DNA from 2 places in the Massilia sp. TSP1-1-2 genome. Region 2 is predicted to be linked to the other one. Evidence: predicted binding sites of a transcription regulator. Region 2 holds the regulator's gene; the other holds the start of a gene.
The links. Region 2 encodes FNR, which switches genes on or off when oxygen is low (the NO sensors DNR and NnrR bind a similar motif). Its sites were predicted from a motif close to TTGATNNNNATCAA; they were not measured.
Positions count from the first base shown of each region.

Region 1 (7,431 bases), on a different contig from region 2:
GCGCGCCTGGCGGATCGCTTCGCCGAAGGCCGGGATGTGTTCGATCAGCAGGTTGCTGTCGGGATCGAACAGACGTACCGTGAACAAATAGGCTTGGCCGGGCACGCGGTTATTGCGGTAAGTGCTCATGCGGTAAGTGCTCATGCGGGCCAGTGTGCCCGCTGGCGCCGGATGCGGCGCCGATGCGCTCAAACGGATGGGGGAACGAATCGGGCGCGTGCGCGGTCGCGCTTTATTTGGCCATGAGCGCGAGCTGGACGAGGATCGCATGAGCTGCCTTGACGCGGGCCGGAATCGGGTAGTTCCTGTTCGAGAGCAGCACGATGCCGATTTTTTTCTGCGGTACGAAGACGATGTAATTGCCGAAGCCATCCGTCGAGCCCGTCTTGTTGAACAAGGTCGGAGTGGCCGCCGCGTGTGGCCGCTCCAGCCGTAGCGCCGGGTTCGGATCCATGATCATGTCGTACGCGTTTCCGCTTAACAGGTCATCCAAGGTGACGGGGTAGGGATACTGCTCCCATCCGAGGCCCTGCACCATGGCGCCGGACTTGAAGTAGCCCACGTGCGTGCCCGCGAGCGCACGCTGCATCGGTTTTGGCAGGCCCGCAGGATCGATGTTCGCCTGCACGAAGCGGATCATGTCGGCCGCGGTCGACGTCAAGCCATAGTTTTGCCTGGCCAGCACGCCGGGGTTCATCCGGACCGGCTTGCTCTCCTTGTTGTACCCCCATGCGTAACGGCCCATTTCGCTGGCCGGCATCTGGAAATAGGTATTCTTCAAACCGAGCTGGGGAAACAGCTGCCGTTCCATGGCGTCGGCAAAGTCGGCCTTCAGGGCCAGTGCGGCGAGGTGCCCGAACAAGCCCAGGCTCGCGTTGGAATAGCGGCGCTGAACGCCAGGTGCCGCGTCCGGCTTCCAATGCTGAAAATAGTCTGCCATGGTGGCGTCGGTGACGCTGTCGGGAAACTGCAGCGGCAGCCCGCCAGCTGTAAAGGTGCCGAGATGGAGCAGGCTGGCCTTGTCGATGGCGCTTCCCTTCAACTGCGCCATGTACGTGCTCGGGTGCTCATCGAGCGACAGCTTGCCCAGCCCTTGTGCGTAAGTCGCCAGGGTGGCCGTCAAGGTCTTGCTGATGGAGCCGAGTTCGAACAGCGTTGCCGCGTCTACCGGCGCCCTGCTTTCTTTCGAGGCGACGCCGTAGTTGAAGACATAGGCCTGGCCGTCGATCGTGATGCCGACCGCCATGCCGGGCACGCCGTGCTCTGCCATCAGGGGATGGATCGCCGTGTCGACCATGGCCCGCAGCTTGGCCGGGGCCTCTGCCGCCCAGCCGGGTGCGGACAACAAGCAGGACGTGACAAGGACTGTTGCCGTGCGTTTGAGGCTTTTTGACAAGATGATCAAGTGAGTTCCTTTTTGCAAAATGTTGATCAGAGGGTGTCGAGGCGCCCTGCCAGATCGGACAAGAATGCCGCTTTGGCGCGCGGCCCTGCGGCGCTGTTTTCCTGGCGCCGGTCGAGCACGAGGCGGGCAAAAACCACGGTGCGCTGTCCCTTCTTGGCCCAGCCGACATACCAGCCGTACTGGTGCATTTCGTCATCCTTGCCATTTGGCAGGACCGGGCTTGCGGTACCGGTTTTGCCGTGGACTTCCCAGCCATTGGCCAGCATCACGCGCGGCATGATGCGAGCTGTCATGTCGAGCGCGTTTGCGCTCACGGGAAGTCGCCGATTGAGCATATTTCTCAGGAAAGCCACCTGTTCCACCGGCGAAATTTTCAGGCTTGAAGCGACCCACGACATCGTCAGGCCGTTATCCTTGCCGGGGTCTCCGGACACATCGCGATTGCCATAGCCGAAGCGCGTCACATAGGACTGCAAGCGCGCCTGGCCTAGTTGCGCGGTCACTTGCTGGGCGTACCACAGCACGGAATTCTTGAGCCAGCTCGTGGGGTCAGTTTCCGCGCGCCAGGATGGGATATCGCCGGCGTAGCCGGGCTTGAATGACAATGCCGGGGCATGTTCGTCGCGCAGGATGCCGCTGTCATAGCCCATCAGGCTGACGACGATATTGAAGGTCGATGCTGGTGTCACGCGCTCGTCGCACCGGCCTTCGTCGGCCAGCCGCTGGCCACTGTCCGCGTCCGCCATTTCCGTGCAAGCGAACAGCTGCGCGGCCTCGTCATGCCGGGCGAGCGCAGGCTGGAACGCAAGGCTGCCCATGACGACGCCGGCCATGCCGCCGATCGCGGCCAGGCGTGCCCAGCGGCCGCGGGCGGGGGCGGCTGGCGTACGGATGAGCGCGATCCGCTCCGACAGCGAACTGGGGCTGACGCCGCCAAAGGCCAGGGCGGCGCTCGCGGCATGGCGCTGCAGTGTCAGCTGCGCCACGAGCGCCGCCGCATAATCCTTGCGCTCGGAGCGCGAGCGGCCGCGCAACACCTCGCGGTCGCAACCGAGCTCCTGGGCCCAGGACAGGTTTTCGCGCAGCATGCGCATGAAGGGATTAAACCAGAACAGGGTTTGAAGGACGATGCCGGCGCACATCCATTGCAGGTCGCGCCGCCGCCAATGGGTCAGCTCATGTTCGACGATCAATTGCTGCTGTGCCGAAGCGAAGCTGCGCAGGTGCTGCGGCAAGAGCAGGCGCGGCCTGAACAGGCCAAACAGCATGGGCGAGATGGGCGCGTCCACTTCGATGACGGCCAGCCCGGGCGCGTGCGGCAGCGCTGGGGCAGGAGATCCGGCGGCGGCCAGGCAGTGCAGCATGCGCCGCGCCCGCAGCAGGGCGATGAGCACATGGCCAAGTCCGGCCAGGTAGATCAGCAACCATGCGCGCGCGGCATTGGCGAGCATGGCGCGGGCCGGATCTTGCGGTTTTTGCACGGCAGGCGCGGCGCCGGCAAGCGGCCCTGAGGCAGCGGCAACCGGGACCGGCGCGAACGCTGTTGTACTGTCGATGTCGATCGCCGGCACCAGCCGCAGCCGTTCGCTGTGCGGCAGCAGGATGACCAGGAAGACCGCCACCACAGTCAACTGGCCCAGCATCCACAGGGAACGGTGCGCGGATGAATCGGCCAGGCGATGGCACAGCGCGGTCAGTGCCCACACGCCCATCCCGGCGGCGAGACAGCCGCCACTGGCTAACAGGAAGCGCAAACCAAGCAAGTCGATGGCGCTCATTTCGCTTCGTCGCCGCCTTCGGGCCAGTCGTTGAGAAGCTGTTCCAGTTGCGCGAGCTCGGCGTCGTCTACCAGTTTGCTGCCTGTGAACATGGTCACGGGCAGGGGCGTGTCCAGCTCCATGACGCGCTTGCCGAAGTCATGCGCGAACGCGGCCAGGGTGTCGACCTTGTCGAGCGCTGCCTCGTACACCTGGACGCCGTGCACGGCCAACCGGCGCACCGAACCCTTGTCGAGCATGCGCTCGAGCGTCTTGCGGGTGGACGAAAACGACCAGCCAAGTTCGTCAGCTACCTGATCATGGATTTCGCGCGCGCTGAGCGGTTGCTGTCGCCAGAGCGACTTCAGCAAGGTCAGTTCAGAAATCGAGGGAATTGCCATGGTTTGCTCCGCGTGCGACAGTTGCCAATATTGTGCGACAACTGTCACATCCAAGTCAACAGGCGATGTGGGATTTTTCTACGTCTGGCGATGAGATGAAGATGGTCCATTCATTTTTTCAGGATGTGGTTTCCATTAGTTCCTGCAAAACTTCCAAAGCAAGATAGCGATCACTCCTGCCTGTGCCTCGCTGATGATTGTTATCGCCGCAGCGCAGGCGTAAAAAAGCCCTGCAACTTATTCACTTGCAGGGCTTTTTGTTTCCTCGGCCGGGACTGCGCTTGCTTTAGAAGCGGTAGCCAACGCCCAGCGCTACCATCGTCGGATCAACCTTGAGCTTGCTCACGGTGGTGCCAGCAACGATCACGTCGCTGCGAATATTGACGCGCTTGACGTCCAGGTTGAGTGACCATTTTTCATTGATTTTATAGTCGATACCAGCCTGCAAGGCCAGTCCGACGCTGTGGCTTTCCAGGTCCCCTGCGCCATCTAACAAGTTCACGCTGGAAATGCGCGTGAAGTTGACGCCGACGCCCACGTAAGGCGTGAACTGGCCGATCGCATCGAAGTGGTACTGACCGAGCAGCGTTGGCGGCAGGTGCTTGAAGCTGCCGGCCAGCGCGCCGTCGATGAACACGTCATGTTCTTGCGGGTAGGTCAGCACCAGTTCGGCGGCCAGATGCGGCGTAAAGAAGTAACTGATGTCGAGTTCGGGAATGGTCTTGTTCGACACCGAAATGCGGTCGGACGCGCCGACGCCGGCGATCGGTGTGGATTTGTCGGCCGGATTGAGGTGGGCGGCGCGCACCCGGACCAGCCAGTCGCCGTCTTGCGCATGGGCGCTCGTGCCGATCGCACCGAGCAGGCTGAGGGTAATTGCAATAAGGGAGCGCTTGATCATCATGTTTTCCTAGTTGTGGGTTGTTGCTTGTTGGTATGTGCTACAGCTTATTGATGTAGCTCAACTAAATCCTTGATGTGTGTCAAAATTTTTGATAACGCATGAAAACATGTATCACATCGCGCAAGGCCGCTGCGAGGCGGGTTTTGTTGCCCGCAAGCCTGTCCCACTCCCTCCCGACAAGTTTCGCTTCCTCATTACCGCCAAGAAAGTAATAATGTGGGTCGTGCCTCAGGGTGGAAAAATGACGTCGGCGAACAAACTACGATGGATGACGGGCGCAATGCTGCTCTCGCTGCTGGCCTTGGCCGGCGCGGCGGCCTACCTTGCCTTGCACCGCATTTTCCAGGTCGACGAAGCGCAAAACCTGTTCATGACGCATGTCGTGGCCACGCACCAAAGCGATCTCTATTTTTCCAATGCGCTGCTGTGGATGCTGGGACCGATGTCGGCGCTGGTGAGCGCGCAGGAGGAATCATTCAAGATATTCACGTCGGCGCGCCTGCTGTTCCTGGGCGTGTTCGTGCTTAACATCTATTTGCTGGCACTTAATACCGGCCGCAAGCTGACGTCCTTCGCCGGCGTCGCAGCCCTGTTTGGCGCGGCCACGCTGGCGCCCTTGTGGGATTACGGGTTTGAAATCCGGCACGACAACCTGATCCTCACCGGCCTGCTGCTCATGTGGTGGCTGGGCCGCACCGCGCCGCGCGGGCGCTGGTCGTACGTCGGCCTTGGCGTGCTGTCGGTGTGCATGCCGTTCCTGAGCTTGAAGGCAATCGTTTATGTAGCCCCGCTCAGCCTGGCTTTCCTGGTGCTGCCCCCGCCTGCCCACGGGCAAGCCCGCGCGCCCCTGCTGGGCGCTTGGCTGCTGGGCGCGGCTGGTGGGGCCGTGGCGGTGGCGGCGGCCTATCTGGTGTCGGGCGCGTGGCCGGTGTTCCTGGCCGGCTTGCAGGCGGGCGCGGCCAGTGGCGCTGCCGCCGTCCGGATGGATCCCGAGATGGCGCTGGGGCGATTGCCGCGCCAGGTTCCGCTGCTGCGCGAACTGGTGGCCATGGCCCTGTGCTGGGTTGTGGTCACGCTGTGCCGTGAACGGCGCGCTGCGCTCACCTGGGACGGCCTGCTGCCCGAGGCCTTGCTCACGCTAGGCAGCTATGGCGCACTGCTGATCAATCCGACGCCTTTCCCTTATAACCTGGTGAACCTGGTGCCGTTCGCCTATCTGCTCGCGTTTCGCTTCGGCGCGCCGCTGGTCGCCTTTGACTGGGGTTGGCGCCATGCGGGCGCGGCCCTGTTTGGCGTGCTGCTGCTGTGGCAGGTGCTTCCTTTTGCCGACGCCACCCGCAGGCACTTCGCCTACACCAACGAGCGGCAACAAACCTTGATGGCCGCCGCCGAAGCGCTGACCGATGCGCGCAAGGACCGCGTCTACGACGCCATCGGCATGCTGCCCACGCGCGCAAGCATCGGCTACAACTGGTACAACCATACGCTCAACAAGGCCGCCTTTGCCAATGGCAGCATCGCCTCGGTGGCCTCGATGCTGAACGCCCACCCGGCCTCGGTCATCATCCGCAGCTACCGGACCAATATGCTTCCCGACACTGGCTGGCAATTCATCGAGCAGCGCTACATTGCGCTGAGCGATGATTTCTGGCTGCTGGGCGGCGTACTCGCGCCCGGCGGGGGTAATTACACGGTGCTGCACCCCGGCCGCTATCTGGTGATGCAGTCCGAACAGGGGCGATTGCTGCCACTGCGCGGCGCGCTGGTCGCCAACAAACCGGTCGCGCAAGAACCGGTGGAACTTGCCGTGGGCAGCGTCAGCATCGCAGCGCCGCCTGGCGTGCGTCCGGCCGTGGTGTGGGTCGGCCCGCGCCTGGCCACGCTGCCGGCCATCGGCCCTGGCTATCATGATCGCTTGTTCATCAATTTCTACTGACCCATGCGCGCCCAAGCCTGCCTTCCGCTCGTCTCGATCTGCATGCCCATCTACAATGGCGGCGCCTATCTGGAGCTGGCCATACGCTCCGTGCTGGAACAGGGCTATGCAAATCTGGAACTACGGATCTTCGACGATTGCTCGACCGATGGCAGTTGGGAGCGGCTGCAGCAGATCGGCGATGCGCGCGTTATCCTCGAACGCAATGCGTGCAACCTGGGGCCGGAAGGGAACTGGAACCGGGCGCTGGGCGCGGCGCGCGGCAAGTACGTCAAGCTGTTCCACCAGGACGACTTGCTGCTGCCCGGTTGCCTGGCCGCGCAGGTCGACGCGCTGGAGCGCCATCCGCAAGCGGTGCTGGCCTTTTGTCGGCGCGATATCATCGGTCCGGACGGCAAAAAAATGCTGAGCCGGGGCGCGGGCCTGGACGACGGCCTGGTCGCGCTCGATGCGGTGGCGCGCCGCTGCGCGCGCCAGGGCACCAACATCATCGGCGAGCCGAGCGCGGTGCTGATGCGCGCCAGCAGCGCTGCCGCTGCGGGCCGGTTCGATGCATCGATCGCGTATATGGTCGACCTCGATTATTGGCTGCGCCTGATGGCGCAGGGACCGGCCTGGTACAGCGATGCGGCGCTGGCCGCGTTCCGCGTCTCGCCCGGCCAGTGGAGCGCGGCGATCGGCAAGCGCCAGGGACGCCAGTTTTCCCTGTTCCTCGACCGCCTGGCCCAAGGCGTGCTGCGCGGCCATGGCGCACTGGTCGCGTACGGAAAGCTGCGCTCGCACCTCAACGGGGTGCTGCGTTCCATCCTGTACCGGACTTTATAGGAGTGTGCCCGTGGTAGTATCCGCAACAATTTACCGCACCTTCTTGCGCCTGGTGCGCTTTTCAATGGTCGGGTTTCTCAATACGCTGGCCTCGTACGCGGTCTTCGCCCTGTTTATCCGGATGGGATGCCATTACACGATCGCCACCCTGGCCGCCTACACAGTGGGAATGCTGATGGGATTCAAGCTGCACGGCGCTTACG
Region 1 covers NZ_JAFCTU010000009.1:49,244-56,674, reverse strand. Annotated here, with positions in the region: gene ACP7BV_RS09890 (hypothetical protein) at 1-144, opposite strand, end outside; gene ampC (class C beta-lactamase) at 233-1,396, opposite strand; gene blaOXA (class D beta-lactamase) at 1,432-2,238, opposite strand; partial or broken gene ACP7BV_RS09875 (M56 family metallopeptidase) at 2,308-3,117, opposite strand; gene ACP7BV_RS09870 (BlaI/MecI/CopY family transcriptional regulator) at 3,180-3,563, opposite strand; gene ACP7BV_RS09865 (OmpW/AlkL family protein) at 3,850-4,464, opposite strand; gene ACP7BV_RS09860 (hypothetical protein) at 4,682-6,403, shown strand; gene ACP7BV_RS09855 (glycosyltransferase family 2 protein) at 6,446-7,228, shown strand; gene ACP7BV_RS09850 (GtrA family protein) at 7,239-7,431, shown strand, end outside.
Region 1: the regulator FNR is predicted to act here: its motif matches at 4,537-4,550, upstream of ACP7BV_RS09865 (OmpW/AlkL family protein).

Region 2 (7,431 bases):
GCGTGCTGCTGTCAAACCGCCTGGGGAGCCTGGATGACGCGGCCAGGGTGTCCGCGCGCGCGTTGCGCGTGATCCGCCAGAACCTGCTGTGGGCCACGCTGTACAATGCGTTGGCGATTCCGGCGGCGGCCTTCGGCCTGCTCAACCCGTGGCTGTGCGCGGTGGGCATGTCGGCCAGTTCGGCCCTGGTCGTCATCAACGCGCTGCGCCTGCGGCGCTGGAAGGATTGACATGGAAGCCTTGTACTTGCTGGTCCCCTTGAGCGTGATCATTGTCGCCTTTGCGGTCTGGATTTTTTTCGGCGCGGCCGACAGCGGCCAGTTCGACGACCTCGATGGTCCGGCCCTGCGCATCCTGCACGACGACGATCTTTGATCATCTGGCCGTTTTTGATTCACATCAAGGATTTATTGTCTCCAGAAAACTACTCTTCTGCTGTCATCGGAGTATTTATCAGGAGAGCGTTTTGGACAAAGCTTTAAATTACAACAACAAGGTCGTCAGGCAGTTCACGATTGCGACCGTCGTCTGGGGCGTGATCGGCATGCTGGCGGGGGTGTTCATCGCCGCCCAGCTGGCCTGGCCAGCCCTCAATTTCAACATCCCATGGCTGAGCTACGGACGCTTGCGTCCGCTGCATACGAACGCGGTCATTTTCGCCTTCGGTATCAACGGCCTGTTTGCCACGTCCTACTATGTAGTGCAGCGCACCAGCCAGGTGCGCCTGTTTTCGGACGCGCTGTCCGCCTTTACCTTCTGGGGCTGGCAGGCGGTGCTGGTGCTGGCCACCATCACGCTGCCGATGGGTTTCACGCGCGGCAAGGAGTACGCCGAGCTTGAGTGGCCGATCGCGCTCTTGATCACGGTGGTCTGGGTCACCTACGCGGTGGTGTTCTTCGGCACCCTCATCAAGCGCAAGGTCAAGCACATCTACGTGGCCAACTGGTTCTTCGGCGCCTACATCATCGCCGTGGCTCTGCTGCACGTGGTCAATGGCGCCTCGATGCCCGTCACGTTCTGGAAGTCGTACTCGGCCTACGCCGGCGTGCAGGACGCGATGATCCAGTGGTGGTACGGCCACAATGCGGTCGGCTTCATCCTGACCGCCGGCTATCTGGGCATGGTCTACTACTTCATTCCCAAGCAGGCCGAGCGTCCGGTGTACTCGTATCGCCTCTCGATCGTCCACTTCTGGGCGCTGATCTTTACCTACATGTGGGCCGGCCCCCACCACCTGCATTACACCGCGCTGCCCGACTGGACCCAGTCGATCGGCATGGTGTTTTCGCTCATCTTGCTGGCGCCTTCGTGGGGCGGCATGATCAACGGGATGATGACGCTGTCGGGCGCCTGGCACAAGCTGCGCACCGATCCGATCCTCAAATTCATGATCGTTTCGCTCTCGTTCTACGGCATGGCAACCTTTGAAGGCCCGATGATGTCGATCAAGACCATCAACGCACTGTCGCACTACACCGACTGGGGCATCGCCCACGTTCATGGCGGCGCGCTCGGCTGGGTGGGCTTCATCACGATGGGTTCGATCTACTATCTGATCCCGCGCTTGTCGGGCAAGAAGGAAATGTACAGCACCTCGCTGATCGACCTGCACTTCTGGGTCGCCACCATCGGCATCGTCCTGTACATCGCCTCGATGTGGATCGCCGGCGTGATGCAGGGCCTGATGTGGCGCGCGGTGAACCCGGACGGCACGCTGACCTATACCTTCGTCGAAGGCGTGAAAGCGACCTATCCGTACTACGTGATCCGGGTCTCCGGCGGCGTTCTGTACCTGACCGGCATGCTGATCATGGCGTACAACACCTTCCAGACGATGCGCGGCACCGTCGGTGCGGACGCGAAGATCCCGTCCCTTTTACCTTCACACGCTTAAACCAGGAGCCATCATGAAATTTTCCCATGCGTGGATCGAAAAGAACCCCTGGCTGCTGATCGGACTGATCTTGCTGGTCATTTCCGTCGGCGGCCTGGTGGAGATCGTTCCCTTGTTCTTCCAGAAGTCCACCACCGAGCCGGTGGCCGGCCTGAAGCCGTATTCCGCGCTGCGCCTGACGGGCCGCGACGTGTACATCCGCGAGGGCTGCTACAACTGCCACTCGCAGATGATCCGGCCGTTTCGTGCCGAGACCGAACGTTATGGCCACTACTCGGTGGCCGGCGAGTACGTCTACGACCACCCGTTCCAGTGGGGCTCCAAGCGCACCGGGCCGGATCTGGCGCGCGTGGGCGGGCGTTACAGCGACGACTGGCACCGCAGCCACCTGGACGACCCGCGCTCGCTGGTGCCGGAATCGAACATGCCGGGCTATCCATGGCTGGCGGCCAACAAGCTGGTGCCTGAAGACGTGCTGCCCAAGATGCGCGCCATGAAGCGCCTTGGCGTGCCGTACTCGGAAGAAGAGATTGCCCAGGGTCCGGCCACGCTGGCCGACAAGACCGAGCAGGATGCGCTCATTGCGTACCTGCAGGGCCTGGGCACCCAGATCAAGACAAGGAAATAAGATGGAACATATTTTCGATAGTGCGAGCAGCATCATGACCGTGATCAGCTTCGTGACCTTCCTCGGCATTTTGCTGTGGACCTTTGCACTGCGCAGCAATGCCGACTTTGCGATCCAGGCGGCGCTGCCGTTTGCCGACGACGCCCTCGATGATGGCGTGCAGGAGAAGCGCCATGTCTGATTTTACCCACGTATTCTGGGACCTGTTCATCGTCGTCATCACGCTGCTGTCCGTGGCCGGCTGCGGCATTTTGCTGTACTCGCAGTCGCTGCACAAAGTTGCGCCCGACGCGCCGAGCGACGGCACCACCGGCCACGTGTGGGACGAAGACCTGTCCGAGTTGAACACGCCGCTGCCGCGCTGGTGGATGTGGCTGTTCTACATCACCATCGTCTTCGCGCTCGCTTACCTGTTCCTGTATCCGGGCCTTGGCAGCTATGCCGGCAAGCTTGGCTGGAAGTCGAGCAGCGCCTACACTGAAGAACTCAGTAAAGCCGATGCCGAATACGGTCCGCAGTTTGCGCGCTTTTCCGGCCAGCCGATCGAGGTGGTGGCGGCCGACCCGAAGGCGCATGCCATCGGCGAGCGCCTGTTCATGACGTACTGCGCCCAGTGCCACGGCTCGGATGCGCGCGGCAACAAGGGTTATCCGAACCTGACCGACAGCGACTGGCTGCATGGCGGCACGCCGGAGATCATCAAGACGACCATCATGAAGGGGCGTCACGGGGTGATGCCGCCAATGGGCGCGGCGGTCGGCTCGGATGACGATATCGTCAACGTTGTCCAATACGTCAAGAGCTTGTCGGGCGCCTCGCACGATCCGATCAAGGCGGTGTTCGGCAAGTCCAAGTTCAGTGCCTGCATGGCTTGCCACACCGCCAGCGGCGGGGGCAACCAGGCCATCGGCGCGCCGAACCTGACCGACAAGGTCTGGCTGTATGGCGGCAGCGCCGACACCATCATGGAAACCATCCGCAAGGGGCGCGACAACCAGATGCCGGCCTTCGAGGACTTCCTGGGCGCCGACAAGGTGCACGTGCTGGCAGCTTACGTGTGGAGCCTGTCGAACGACCCGGCCGGCACCAAATCTGCCAGCATCAGCGCGGCCAGTCCTAACGCGGCCAGCGACAACGCGGCAGTGGCTAAAAAATGAAGCAGTCCAGTCCAAAGGTGATCAAGATGTACGCGGCGCGCGAGGAGATTTATCCGCGCGAGGCGAAGGGCCGCTATGCGACCCTGCGCTGGGCCTGCGTGTGGATCACGCAGATCGTGTTCTATGGTCTGCCGTGGCTGACCTGGAACGATCGTCAGGCGGTCCTGTTCGACCTGGCCGCGCGCAAGTTCTACATCTTTGGGTTGGTGCTGTGGCCGCAGGATTTCATTTACCTCGCTGCGCTGCTGATCATCTGCGCCTGGCTGCTGTTTTTGGTGACGGCCGTGGCCGGGCGCGTGTGGTGCGGCTTTGCCTGTCCGCAGACGGTGTACACCGAAATTTTCATGTGGATCGAGCGCAAGATCGAAGGCGCGCGCAGCGCCCGCATCCGGCTCGATCGCCAACCCTGGACGCTGGACAAGATCTGGCGCAAGAGCGCCAAACACAGCGCCTGGTGGCTGGTGGCGCTGTGGACCGGGATCTCGTTTGTCGGTTACTTTGCGCCCATGCGCTCGATGATGGCGGGCATTGGCGCGCTCAGTCTGGGGCCGTGGGAATGGTTCTGGATCGGCTTTTACGCGCTCGCCACCTACGGCAACGCAGGCTGGCTGCGCGAGCAGGTGTGCAAATACATGTGCCCCTATGCGCGCTTCCAGAGCGCCATGTTCGACAAAGACACGCTGATCGTTACCTACGACCGGGAACGGGGCGAGCCGCGCGGCGTGCAAACGGCCGAACGCACCAAGGGCGACTGCATCGACTGCACCCTGTGCGTGCAGGTGTGCCCGACCGGAATCGACATTCGCAATGGCCTGCAGTATGAATGCATCGGCTGCGCGGCCTGCGTGGACGCTTGCAACGGCGTGATGGACAAGATCGACCTGCCGCGCGGGCTGATTCGCTATTCGACCGACCAGGCCATGGAAAAGGGCTGGTCGGCGCGCCAGATCGGGGCGCACATCGTGCGCCCACGCGTGCTCATTTACAGCGCGCTGCTGGCCCTGATCGGCATCGGCTTTGGCACCGCGCTTGCGCTGCGCACCCCGCTCAAGCTTGACGTCATCCGCGACCGCGGCTCGATGGGGCGCGAAGTGGGCGACGGCGTGATTGAAAACGTGTACCGTCTGCAGGTGATGAACACCGGCGAAACGGCGCATCGCTTCCACATTGTCGTCAGCGGCCTGCCCGGGGTGCGCCTGGCCGACCAGGAAGAAGTGCTGCTCGACGGCGCCAGCACGCGCGCCGTGCCGGTGCGGGTGCAGACCGAACGGGCAGCCCTGACGGGCGGCTCGCATGCGATCATGTTCGAATTGAGCGCGATCGACCAGCCCTCGCTCAAGGTCACCGAAAAAGCCGTATTTATCGTACCGAGATAATGAAGGAGAACCGCATGCAAACTGCTTCCCAACCCAGGCTGCGCACGGCGCCGCCATGGTATGCCCAGCGCTGGCCATGGCTGCTGATGCTCGGGCCGGCCGTGGTCCTGGTGGCCGGCGGCTACACCGGTTACCTGGCCTATACGCGCCAGGACGCGATGGTGGTCGACGACTATTACAAGCAGGGCAAGGCGATCAACCAGGACTTGCGGCGCGACCGCGTGGCCAGCGCCCAGCGCCTGTCGGTGGCGCTGCACTACAACGCCGGCGCGCATGCGATGCAGGGCGAATTGACCAGCTTTGGGCGGCCGGTTACGACCCCGTTCAGGATCGGACTGGCGCATTCGACGTTGCCTGAAAAAGACATTTTGCTCGCCGTGTATCCGGATGCGCAGGGGCGTTTTTCGGCGCCGCTGCCGGCGCTGGAGCAGGCGCGCTGGCAGGTGAATGTGGAAGGGGGCAAGCGCGACTGGCGCCTGGCTGCCGAATGGCAATTTCCGGCCCAGCAGTCGATGACGATCGACGCCGATGCGGCCATTGCGCCATGAGGCAGGGCATGAAGCGCCTGGCGATGGCGGTGCTGTGGCCATCGTTCCTGGCCGCGGCGCTCGCTGAAGGCTTTTTCTTCTCGTGGGTCGAGCCGGAAGCGCTGTCGTCGCTGGCGCCGATGGCGGTCTACAGCATCGGGTTTTTCTTCTTCTGGACGTTTTGCACGCTGGCCGGCTTGCTGACGGGGTATTTGATCGTGGTGCCGGACGATGGAAAGGCGCCGTTTTGAGTCGTTGGGTCCCATGGGGCCCAAGTGACCAACGACGGCTGGCGCGTGAACGCGGGGGCGACGATTGGCGGCAATGGAACGGTTCAACTGAGCCAATGTTCCATGGGTCCGTCGCGTGCGCGACGACGATGTGGGGGGACTGTTACGGGTAGCCTGACTCAGGCCATCGGGCTGCACTGCGCGGTACCGGCGGCCATCGCCTTGAGCATCACCGGGTCGAGCAGCGTCACTTCGCGCTTGTCGACCTTTAACCAGCCCTGCTTTTTGAAGCGCGACAGCAATCGACTGATGCTTTCAATGGTCAAGCCCAGATAATTGCCAATATCTTCACGCGACATGCGCAACTGAAAGCTGGTCGGCGAATACCCGCGCGCCGCGTAGCGCGACGACAAATTGACCAGAAACACCGCAAAACGCTGCTCGGCGCGCATATTGCCCAGCAATAGCATGACGTTTTGTTCACGCGTGATTTCCTGGCTCATGATGCGGTGAAAATGACGCAGCAGCGTCGGCACCTGGCCGAACAAGTCTTCAAGGCGGGTGAACGGAATCTCGCACACTTCGCTATCCTCGAGCGCCACTGCGTCGCAATGGTGGCGGTCGCCGCTGATGGCGTCCATCCCCAGCAATTCGCCGGCCATCTGAAAACCCGTAATCTGTTGTTCTCCGGCCGCATTGACCTGGTAAGTCTTGAAATGGCCGAAGCGAATCGCGTACAAACTGCGAAAAGGCTGATCCATTTGGTACAGGCGCTCGTCGCGCAAAATGCGGCTGCGCTTGCCAATGATCTGGTCCAGCCGACTCAGTTCGCCCTCGTCGAGCCCCATGGGAAGGCATAATTGGTGCATGCTGCATCCTGCGCAGCTTGCTTTCAAGACGTTGATATTTAATACAGCTGCAGGGGGATTCGGTTGATTCATTCAGGCATCATACTTCATCGCAGCTTATCGGGTTTTTAAAAAGCGGACATCCACGTGCAAAACATCGCCCGTCACCTTGGCCTTTTTCGCCTTCTTCGGCTTCTTGACGACCTGGCCTGCCGTATCGGTCAGCGGCACCCGGTGCTCGGGCGAAAAGCCGGGCTCTTCGATGCGTTCCAGGGTTTGCCGCGTGAACATTTCAATGGCGGCGAGCAAGTCCACCTCATCGGCGCATACCAGCGACACCGCCTGGCCCGCATTGCCCGCGCGGCCGGTGCGGCCGGTGCGGTGGATATAGTCTTCGGCCACGGTGGGTAAGTCGAAATTGACCACTTGCGGCAAGTCGTCGATGTCCAGCCCGCGCGCGGCGACGTCGGTTGCCACCAGTATCTTGCACTGGCCCGCCTTGAAACGCTCCAGCGCCCGCAGGCGCGCCGGCTGCGCCTTGTCGCCGTGAATCGCGTCGGCCGCCACGCCATTTGCCGCCAGGGTGTCGACCAGTTGGTCGACACCCTTGCGCGTCTTGACGAACACCAGCACCTGGCCCCAGCGCAGCTTGTGCAACAAATGCAAGAACAGCTCGGGCTTGCGTTTTTTATCGACCGGCACCACCCACTGCCGAATCCGCTGCACCGTGCTGTTGCGCGCGCTAACTTCAATGCTCAAAGGGTTGTTCAA
Region 2 covers NZ_JAFCTU010000021.1:73,359-80,789, forward strand. Annotated here, with positions in the region: gene ACP7BV_RS17875 (heavy metal translocating P-type ATPase) at 1-230, shown strand, start outside; gene ccoS (cbb3-type cytochrome oxidase assembly protein CcoS) at 232-375, shown strand; gene ccoN (cytochrome-c oxidase, cbb3-type subunit I) at 467-1,894, shown strand; gene ccoO (cytochrome-c oxidase, cbb3-type subunit II) at 1,908-2,522, shown strand; gene ACP7BV_RS17895 (cbb3-type cytochrome oxidase subunit 3) at 2,524-2,703, shown strand; gene ccoP (cytochrome-c oxidase, cbb3-type subunit III) at 2,696-3,679, shown strand; gene ccoG (cytochrome c oxidase accessory protein CcoG) at 3,676-5,055, shown strand; gene ACP7BV_RS17910 (FixH family protein) at 5,070-5,603, shown strand; gene ACP7BV_RS17915 (hypothetical protein) at 5,612-5,833, shown strand; gene fnr (fumarate/nitrate reduction transcriptional regulator Fnr) at 5,992-6,753, opposite strand; gene ACP7BV_RS17925 (DEAD/DEAH box helicase) at 6,778-7,431, opposite strand, start outside.